3 regions of the Hwanghaeella sp. LZ110 genome follow, and region 2 is predicted to be linked to each of the others. Evidence: predicted binding sites of a transcription regulator. Region 2 holds the regulator's gene; each other region holds the start of a gene.
The links. Region 2 encodes PhoB, which activates phosphate uptake and scavenging genes when phosphate is short. Its sites were predicted from a motif close to TNTCATAAAACTGTCA; they were not measured.
Positions count from the first base shown of each region.

Region 1: ACOSDM_RS19395 (UDP-2,3-diacylglucosamine diphosphatase) is a predicted target of PhoB. The motif match lies at 2,125-2,140, and genes of this name have one in related genera.
Region 3: phnF (phosphonate metabolism transcriptional regulator PhnF) is a predicted target of PhoB. The motif match lies at 1,716-1,731, and genes of this name have one in related genera.

Region 1 covers NZ_JBLZHT010000013.1:57,548-60,796, forward strand. Annotated here, with positions in the region: gene ACOSDM_RS19385 (class I SAM-dependent methyltransferase) at 1-121, shown strand, start outside; gene ACOSDM_RS19390 (glycosyltransferase family 4 protein) at 132-1,223, opposite strand; gene ACOSDM_RS19395 (UDP-2,3-diacylglucosamine diphosphatase) at 1,220-2,026, opposite strand; gene ACOSDM_RS19400 (diacylglycerol/lipid kinase family protein) at 2,201-3,160, shown strand.
Region 2 covers NZ_JBLZHT010000002.1:3,321-6,569, reverse strand. Annotated here, with positions in the region: gene pstB (phosphate ABC transporter ATP-binding protein PstB) at 20-766, shown strand; gene phoU (phosphate signaling complex protein PhoU) at 839-1,612, shown strand; gene phoB (phosphate regulon transcriptional regulator PhoB) at 1,650-2,339, shown strand; gene fdhF (formate dehydrogenase subunit alpha) at 2,467-3,249, shown strand, end outside.
Region 3 covers NZ_JBLZHT010000004.1:237,142-240,390, reverse strand. Annotated here, with positions in the region: gene ACOSDM_RS09835 (AAA family ATPase) at 1-240, opposite strand, end outside; gene ACOSDM_RS09830 (hypothetical protein) at 314-868, opposite strand; gene phnF (phosphonate metabolism transcriptional regulator PhnF) at 935-1,690, opposite strand; gene phnG (phosphonate C-P lyase system protein PhnG) at 1,882-2,388, shown strand; gene phnH (phosphonate C-P lyase system protein PhnH) at 2,392-2,994, shown strand; gene ACOSDM_RS09810 (carbon-phosphorus lyase complex subunit PhnI) at 2,999-3,249, shown strand, end outside.

The DNA.
Region 1 (3,249 bases), on a different contig from region 2:
ACTGTACTTCACGCGGGAAAATATTGTTCCCTTCTTAAAGCGCGTTGGCTTTTCGGATGTGATGCACAAGCGAACCTGGTCTTTTGGTAAATCCGGGATTCAATTGCTGGCGACCAAATAAGCGAAATGGCTTAGGATGATTGGTCAGGTTTTGGCTTTTGATTTGCCGTTAGGTTTTGCAAAAATTGCAGGGAGCATGCTTCCCAGCTGAACTTTTCCGCATGACGACGGCACAGGGCAGGATCAATTTCCAGGGCCCGCATGGCGGCGCGTTGCAGGTCTTCATCCAGAACACCACAACTGTTGTCACCAATCACATCGATGGGGCCTGGCACTGGCAGGGCCGCGACCGGCACCCCGGATGCCAGGGCTTCCAGCAGAACCAACCCAAATGTATCCGTTCGGCTGGGAAAGACGAAAACATCGGCGGCGGCATAGTGGCGCGCTAGGTCTTCGCCCGTCTTGGGCCCCAGAAACTTAACGTCAGGATACGCGGCCTTCAGTTCTTCCAGTTGGGGGCCGCCACCAACGACGACCTTGGTGCCGGGCAGACCCAATTCCAGAAAGGCCCCAATATTCTTCTCCACCGCAACCCGGCCGATATTCATGAAAATTGGGCGGGGGAAATCCAGAATGTCTTTCGGGCGCGGACGGAACAGCTCCAGATCAACGCCCCGGGACCAGATTTCCAGATTCTTGAATTTCCGACTGTCCAGGTCGGTGCGCATGGTCGGCGTGGTGACCATGGTCACCGATGCGTCGCCATGAAATTTCCGCATCCAGGCATAGGTGATGGAAACCGGCAGGCCGCATCGGGCATGGATATATTCTGGAAAGCGGGTATGAAAGCTGGTGGAAAAGGGATGCTTGTGCTTTTTGCAAAAGCGTCTTGCCGCAGATCCCAGCGGACCTTCGGTTGCGATGTGGATGGCAGCCGGCATCAGGTCCTTCAGCATTTTCGGCAGGGCCCATAAGGCATTCATCGCCAGCCGGATTTCTGGATAGGTCGGGCATGGGATGGTCCGAAAACGATCCGGGCCGATGACATGCACTTCAAGCCCCAGCTTTTCCATTTCCTGTCGGGTGCGATCCAATGTGCGCACCACGCCATTGATTTGTGGCAGCCAGGCATCGCTGACAATAACCAGCCGCTGGCCCGGCACGGCGGAGATATCGGGTTGCGCCGTTGTCACGCTGATATTCTTTGATGTCACGGCGTTCATACAGGTGCCTTCGCAGTCATTCTATGGTCCTGCAGGACCGGGACATGTGCTGTGTTGTCCGTCCATTGGATGATTTCCATGCGGCCATTGGCATGTTCCACCAGGGCAGTACAGCTTTCGACCCAATCGCCATCATTGCAGTACAATATTCCATTGATTTCGCGCATTTCGGCATGATGGATGTGACCACAGATCACACCATCTACGCCGCGTTGTTTGGCCTCATGCGCGACGGCTTCTTCGAATTTACTGATGAATTCGACGGCGTTCTTGACCTTTTGCTTCAAGAAGGCAGACAGCGACCAATAGGGCAGGTTTAACCAACGTCGCACCTGGTTGAAGTAATGATTGGTCGACAGCAGGATCGTATAGGCCCAATCCCCCAGATAGGCCAACCACTTGGCGTATTTCACAACGGAATCGAACTTGTCCCCATGGATGATCAGATAGCTGCGTCCATCGGCACCTTTGTGGATTGCTTCATCCTTGACCAACACGCCCCCAAAAAACAGGTTGGTGTAGTCGCGCAGCACTTCATCATGATTGCCAGGAACATAGATTACCTGACAGCCCTTGCGGGCTTTCCTCAGAACTTCTTGTACAACGTCATTTTGTGTTGCGGTCCAATACCAGGATTTCTTCAAGCGCCATCCATCGATAATGTCGCCAACCAGGTAAAGTGTTTCACACTCCGTATGTTGCAGAAAATCCAGAAGGAATTCCGCCTTGCATCCCCTGGTTCCCAAATGGGTGTCAGAGATCCATACTGTGCGATAACGACTGACGCCGCGAAACCCGTGCATATCCGTATCCGCCTTTAAATCTTTCGATCCGCAGGGAATACGGGTGTAGTGTGAAGAAAATAAGTAATTATGGTAATTCTTATTTTCTTTCACCTAAGTTTAACAAAAAAGAAATAGAAATTACATCTAAGACACTCTATTTCCCTTGTTTCGTCGTAATGGAGAACCTTATCAGTGGTAAATAAAAAGGAAGTTGCGGACCCGATTCGCAGGCGGGTGGCGGTTATTTATAATCCTGTTGCAGGGTTTCGTCAGCGCGGTCGTCTTCGTGGTTTCTTGAAGCATTTGCGCGCGCGCGGTCATGATGTCGTCTTGCGCCGTACCGAAGGGCCCGGTCATGCGACGAATATTGCAGCGGAACTTGATGTTGCCACAGTTGATGTTGTCGTGGCCGCAGGCGGGGATGGCACAATTAATGAGGTCGCCAATGGTTTGATCGGGCGCCCGATCCCGATGGCCATTGCTCCTCTGGGAACTGCAAATGTCTTTGCCTTTGAACTAGGCCTGGGATTGAAGTTGAAGCGCGCCGCAGAAATGCCGTCACAGGGGCGCGTTGCTGAGATTTATCCAGCTCTGGCGGGCGCGCGTGGCTTCCTGTTGATGGTCAGCGCAGGGCCCGACGCGCGCGTGGTCGCGGAAGTAAACAGCAAGCTGAAACGCATTATTGGCAAAATGGCTTATGTGATGGCGGCGGTTCGGGAAATTGTACGTAACGCCGAAACCACGATCACGGTTACCGTTGACGGCCACACCCATCAGGCGGGACTGGCGATTGTGACCCATGCCAGTCACTATGCGGGGCCATTCGTGATATCCCCTGATACCAGGCTGGGTGATGACAGCATCAGTGTCGTGCTGTTGAAGGGTACCAGTCGATGGGCGTTGGTTCGATATGGATTTGCCCTGTTGACCAATCGTGTCGCTAAACTGCCGGATGCGACGCTGTTGCGGGCGCGGCGGGTGCGTATTGATGGCCCGGTTGGGGAACCCATTCAGTCTGATGGTGATCTGATCGGTCAGGCGCCAATGGAAATTGCACTGGGCAGTCGTCCGTTGCGCATTCTGGTACCCGATCTTTCCCGTGTTCTGGTGCCAACGTCTACCGCCATTGCGCCCCGGTGGAGTCACGTTTGAAGTGCAACGGTTATTGATCCTTCGTTAAATACCTCGAAGGGGGTTTTGAACCCAAGACATTTTCGGGGCGTTTGGTTTTGGGCGTTTTG
Region 2 (3,249 bases):
AGGCACGGGCAATGCGAAAATGAAGGGCCGCAAGGTCACCGTTTTCTATGGTGAAAAGCAGGCGCTGTTTGATGTTGATATCGACATCATGGAAAACGAAGTAACTGCCCTGATCGGCCCGTCCGGTTGCGGTAAGTCGACTTTCCTGCGCTGCCTGAACCGGATGAACGATGTCGTCGATATTTGTCGCGTCCATGGTGAGATCATCATGGATGGCAAGGATATCTATGATCGGGATGTTGATGTCGTGCATCTTCGCGCCCGCGTCGGCATGGTGTTCCAGAAGCCCAATCCTTTCCCCAAGTCGATCTATGAGAACGTGGCTTATGGGCCGCGCATTCATGGCCTGACTCGCAACAAGTCGGAACTGGACGAGATTGTTGAAACCTCGTTGCAGAAGGCAGGCCTTTGGAGTGAGGCAAAGGATCGCCTGAACCAGCCGGGCACCGGACTTTCTGGTGGTCAGCAGCAGCGTCTGTGTATTGCCCGTGCAATCGCCGTCGCCCCGGAAGTCATTCTGATGGATGAACCCTGTTCGGCGCTGGATCCGATTGCGACTGCAAAGATCGAGGATCTGATTCACGAATTGCGCGAAAACTACACCATCGCCATTGTGACCCATTCCATGCAGCAGGCGGCACGCGTGTCACAAAAGACAGCGTTCTTCCATTTGGGGAATCTTGTGGAATATGGTGAAACAGAACAGATTTTCACCAATCCCAAGGAAGAGCGGACGCAAGGTTATATCACCGGACGGTTTGGCTGATTTTTTCCGAATCCTGATATACTGGGTCTCCTGCGGGGCTCGCCCGGCACCTGATAGAAAGAGTGATGTATCATGTCGAATGTCTCCGAAGGTCATATTCATGCAGAATATGACAATGAATTTAAAAAACTGACCAAGCTGTTGGCCCGGATGGGTGGACTTGCGGAAAGTCAGTTGGCCAACGCCCTGATCGCGATTGAAAAACGCGACAATAAGCTGGCGATGGCCGTGAAGGACGGGGATAAGGAAATCGATGCGCTGGAGCACGAGATCGAAAGTCTGGTCGTGCGGATGTTGGCCCTGCGCCAGCCGATGGCCAATGATCTGCGCTATGTTGTATCCACCCTGCGCACGTCTTCGGACATTGAACGGATCGGCGATTACGCAAAGAACATCGCCAAACGTGCCATGGCCCTGAACCAGCTTCCGGCAGAGCCCTTGTTGCGGGGCGTGCTGCGCATCGGTCGCCCGGTTCAAGCCATGTTGAAAGACGTTATGGACGCCCATCTGCAAGGCGACACGGCCAAAGCCATTGAAGTGTGGGAGGCCGATGAAGAGGTTGATGCCCTATACACCAGCCTGTTTCGTGAATTGCTGACCTATATGATGGAAGACCCTCGGCATATCACGCCCTGCACCCACTTGCTGTTTATCGCAAAGAATCTGGAGCGAATTGGCGATCACGCGACCAATATCGCTGAAATCATCCATTTCCAGGTGGAAGGTGTGTCCCTGGGCGATCGCCGCCCGAAGGCGGATGCCTCTAACTATGAAGTCATGCAGCCAGAGGATGACTCAGATGACGACGATGAAGACGATAACGACGGGCCAACGGGCAATGTCTGATGTGCGCGATCAAGTCTCGGTGAAATCAATGGGCGGTATGAAGCCCAAAGTATTGATTGTCGAAGACGAAACCGCAGTGGTGACGCTGCTGCGCTATAACCTGGAATATCAAGGCTTTGAGGTCGATGCCGTTTCCGATGGCGAAGAGGCCCTGGTCGCGATTGAGGAAAATCCACCCGATATCGTGCTGTTGGACTGGATGCTGCCGCAATTGTCCGGCATTGAAGTATGCCGCCAGCTGCGTCGCCGTCCGGCCACCAAGACCCTGCCGATCATCCTGTTGACGGCGCGGGGCGAGGAAGCCGATACCGTGCGCGGCCTGGATTCTGGTGCGGATGATTATGTCACCAAGCCGTTCTCCCCCGCGGAATTGACGGCCCGGGTGCATGCCTTGCTGCGCCGTTCTCGCCCGGCCTTGTCGGATGAGGCCTTGAATGCTGCGGATGTTCAGATGGATCTGGCAGCCCACCGCGTTCATCGCAATGGCCGCGAAATCAAGCTGGGCCCGACGGAGTACCGCCTGCTGCGTCATTTCATGGAGCATCCGGGTCGGGTCTTCAGCCGTGAACAACTGCTGGACGCGGTTTGGGGTCGTGATGTCTATGTCGAATTGCGCACTGTTGATGTGCATATCCGTCGCCTGCGCAAGGCCCTGAATGAAGGTGGGGAGACCGATGTGATCCGCACCGTGCGGTCCGCCGGCTATGCTTTGGAACTGCAAAGCTGACAACTTGACGCTCTTTTCTCGCTGAACGGCGCAAATTGGCTATAATTCCAGGGCGGTATAAGGCATTGTGCCTCCCGACCCTGGAACCAGCCTGTCCTCTGTGATACAGAGGGTAAAAGGATTTGCGATGCCCGACACAGCCTTGAAAACCATCACCTTTTCTCTTGATGGACGCGATGTGACCGCGTTTCCTGGCGAAAGCATTTGGCAGGTCGCCAAACGTGAAGGCACAACAATTCCGCATCTGTGCTGGCAGCCGGAACCAGGCTATCGTGCTGATGGCAATTGTCGTGCTTGTATGGTGGAGATTGAGGGCGAACGGACCCTGGCGGCCTCCTGTATCCGCACGCCCAGTGAAGGCATGGTCGTTAAATCCGCCTCTGATCGCGCCAAGGCGTCCCGGGATATGGTGTTCGAACTGTTATTGGCCGATCAGCCCGCGCGGGAAGTCGCCCATGAAACAGACAGCAAGTTCTGGACATGGATGGACAAAATGGATGTCGAAACATCCCGTTTTCCTCAGCGCGCGACGCCTGAAACGGATGCCAGTCATGCGGCAATGCGGGTCAATCTTGATGCCTGTATCCATTGCAATCTGTGTGTTCGCGCCTGTCGGGAAGTTCAGATCAATGATGTGATCGGCATGGCCTATCGCGGGCACGGGGCCAAGATCGTGTTTGATTTTGATGATCCGATGGGCCAATCGACCTGTGTCGCCTGTGGTGAATGTGTTCAGGCCTGCCCGACCGGGGCGTTGATGCCCGCCACTAAGGTCGATGAAAGTCAGGTCTATGTCGGTGCAGCGGACTCGATTGTAGACTCTGTCTGCCCCTTCTGTGGCGTCGGCTGTCAGACGGAAATCCATGTTAAAGACAATAAAATCGTTGAAGTACGCGGCAAGAATGGGCCA
Region 3 (3,249 bases), on a different contig from region 2:
GTCGCGCAGGCGACTGACGGCATCATATTCATACAGACCCTGCTGCGCCTTGGTGGTGGATTTCACATGCCATTCGATAAAGGGGCGATCCAGGGCGGTTGCGATTTCCCGCGCCAATTGCGTCTTTCCGGTACCGGGCTCTCCCTTGACCAGCAAGGGGCGTTGCAGTGTGACAGCGGCATTCACGGCGACGGCAAGATCTTCGGAGGCGACATAGCTGGACGTGCTGGTAAAGCGCATTGAGGATAATCCTGAGGGCAAGGGTTACGGATGGTCACTGACCCTAGTGTGCCCCCCTTGCGCAATCAAGACTCTAGCCTTGAAGCGCGATCAAAGTCCGCAATGTTCCAGAAGCCAGATTTGAGGAAAACCCTGCATTGATTTGCGCGGTTCCTGCGGAATTTGCTGCTGCCAGATTGGAGAGTAGGGAAACCTGGGACGCCAGGGATTCTGTTGGCTCTCCAGCCGCCTGTGCCTGTGACAGGGCCGATTGCATGAATCCGAGCAGGTCGGTCTTTTCGTCAAGTTTTCCGCCAGAGTAATAATTGCCCGGCAGATTTGACAGGAACTCTGCGCCCTTGGTCTGTAACTGCAGGATATCCTGATCACTGGCAGCACCGCTGTCTTTCAACGCGCCTGCCAGTTGGTCAATCTCGGTTGGAGATATGCCGGTGACATCGAACATTTTTGCGATGTCGGCAAAGGACAGGCTGGTTGACTTTATCTCTTTGTCATTTGAATTGAAGAGGTTGGCGATAAAAGAGTTTGCGTTAGAATCGGCAACGTCCTCCTTTTCCGGACGCTTTTCTGTTCCCGTTAATAGGGAGGCTCCAGCACTGAAAAGGCTAAACGCTGCGGCTTCCAGCATAACCCAAATCCTCAATCGGTTTGCATTGAGGGTATTTATGCAAGCGTTATGCCAATGGCGCGCGGATCAGCTGGGCTTTTTAATGGCCGAGTGCTCTCGCAGGGGTTCGCTTTCTACAATCAATTGCGTGCGGTCACTTGCATAATAGGACAGGCCGTACTCAATTGCCCGCCCGTCCAGATCAACATTGATGCTTTCTGTCTGCAGGACGGGGCGTGTTGGCGGTTGCTGTAAATGAATCGCCAGTTGGCGCGTTGGCATTGTGGCGGTGATGCGTGTGGAAAACCTTTTGTAATCGTGCACGCCACAGGCATCCAGGGCGGCGGTGATCGATAAAGTGTCACGAAAGGCTGCAATCATTCCCGCAAATCGTTTTGCGGGGAAGTAATGAGTGGCAACACTGATCGGGCGACCATCAACTTCACTGACCGCTTCCAACAGCACGACGGGGGCACCCTTCCGCAGATCCAGATTTCGGGCAATGACCGCGTCGGCACGGACCTGTTCGGTCCGCAGCAGCGTCTTGCTGGGCATGCGGTTGCCACTGGTGATGTTTTGGGTGAAGCGGGTACGCTCCCCAATGGGATATTCGATCAGGTCACTTTGGACAAATGTGCCGCGTCCTTGTTCAATTCGGACCTTGCCAATTTCCTGAAGGTAACTCATTGCGCGGCGAACGGTGTGGCGATTGACAGCAAAACGACGCGACAGGTCGGCTTCTGTGGGAAGACGGTCCCCCGGCTCATAGACGCCCTGGTCGATTTCGGCCTCTAATGAGCCGGCAATCTGTCGCCAAATTGGTTCTCCATCAGAAAGATACACGACTTGCCCCTTTGGTTATGCCACCCGTCACAAGAATTTCATCATCAATGCCATGCTTCGATCTTGCAATTGGGTCTAAGCTTAGGCATCTTATATTTGTCTAGACGTCTATACGAAAAATTGACGACTGTCTAGACCTTTGACTGGTTTGTTGAGTGTCGTGGCATCTTTGTCTTAACAGGAGGCGGTTTGTGAGGAATGAAAATTCCAACCCAGATATAGAGGATGATCGGTCCTGGCGGGCGCCTTTGTCTGATGACCAGCGCGCCCGGCAAGCCTGGATAGGGGTCTTGTCCATGGCCCCTTCCGCCCGTTTGTCAGACTTGTTCGAAGCGGTACCTGAAAAACCGGATTATGAATTTCTTCGGAAGCCGGAAAGCGGGTTGATCATGACCCAGGGCCGAATCGGTGGGGCCGGTGGAGCCTTTAACATGGGCGAAATGACGGTGACACGCTGCAGTGTGAAATTGTCTGATGGGACAGTCGGGCATGCTTATCAGGCGGGCCGTGACAAGAAAAAGGCGCGCTGCTGTGCCCTGTTGGACGCGATGCTGCAACAGCCTGATCGCCAGGCGGAAATCATGAAATCAATTATAGAGCCGTTAAAGGCCGAACAGGCGGCGCGGGATATGGCGCGCGCTAAAAAGGTTGCGGCGACGAAGGTTGATTTTTTCACCCTTGTGCGGGGGGAGGATTAAACGATGACCCTTACCGATTTGGCCCCCGGCTTTGCAGATCCGGTTCGCGATGCTGCAGTCAGTTTTCGCACCATTCTGGATGCGATGGCCCGGCCGGGTGAATTGAAATTACTGCCTGTGAAGGCCCCGGTTCCTGCCCCCTTGAATGGGGCGGCGGTCTGCATTGCCTTAAGCCTGATGGATCCAGATACGCCCTATTGGTTGGCGCCAGATCTGCGCAATGACCGTATCATTGGACATTTCAGCTTCCATACCGGTGCCCCCTTTGATGCGGATATTGCAAAGGCACAGTTCGCTTTTTTCCCGGTCGCGGATCTGCCGCAAGTTATGCTGGATTTAGCGATTGGCACGGATGAATACCCAGACCGGTCTGCGACAGCCATAGCATTGGTGCCCGGATTCGATGTGGTCGGGGGCGCGCGTTTGGCCGGGCCAGGCATTGAAACAACGTGTGATTTTGCACCTGGTGGAATGACCGCGGACGCCTGGGACGCCCTTGAGCGCAATGCGATGCTATTTCCATTGGGGGTGGATACCATTTTCGCGGGACCAGACAGTCTTGCCGCGATCCCCCGCAGCACACGCCTAACCCGATTGGAGGCTTAGACCCATGTATGTTGCTGTAAAAGGCGGTGAGCGCGCGATTGATAATGCCCATCGCTTGCTGGCCGAAGATCGGCGCGGGAAGACGTCCACCCCGGACTTAACGGTGGATCAGATCCGCGAACAGATGAAGCTGGCCGTGGGGCGTGTGATGACCGAAGGGTCCGTTTATGATCCAGATCTGGCGGCCCTGGCGCTGAAGCAGGCGCGCGGAGATATGATTGAAGCGATTTTTCTGGTGCGTGCCTATCGCACGAC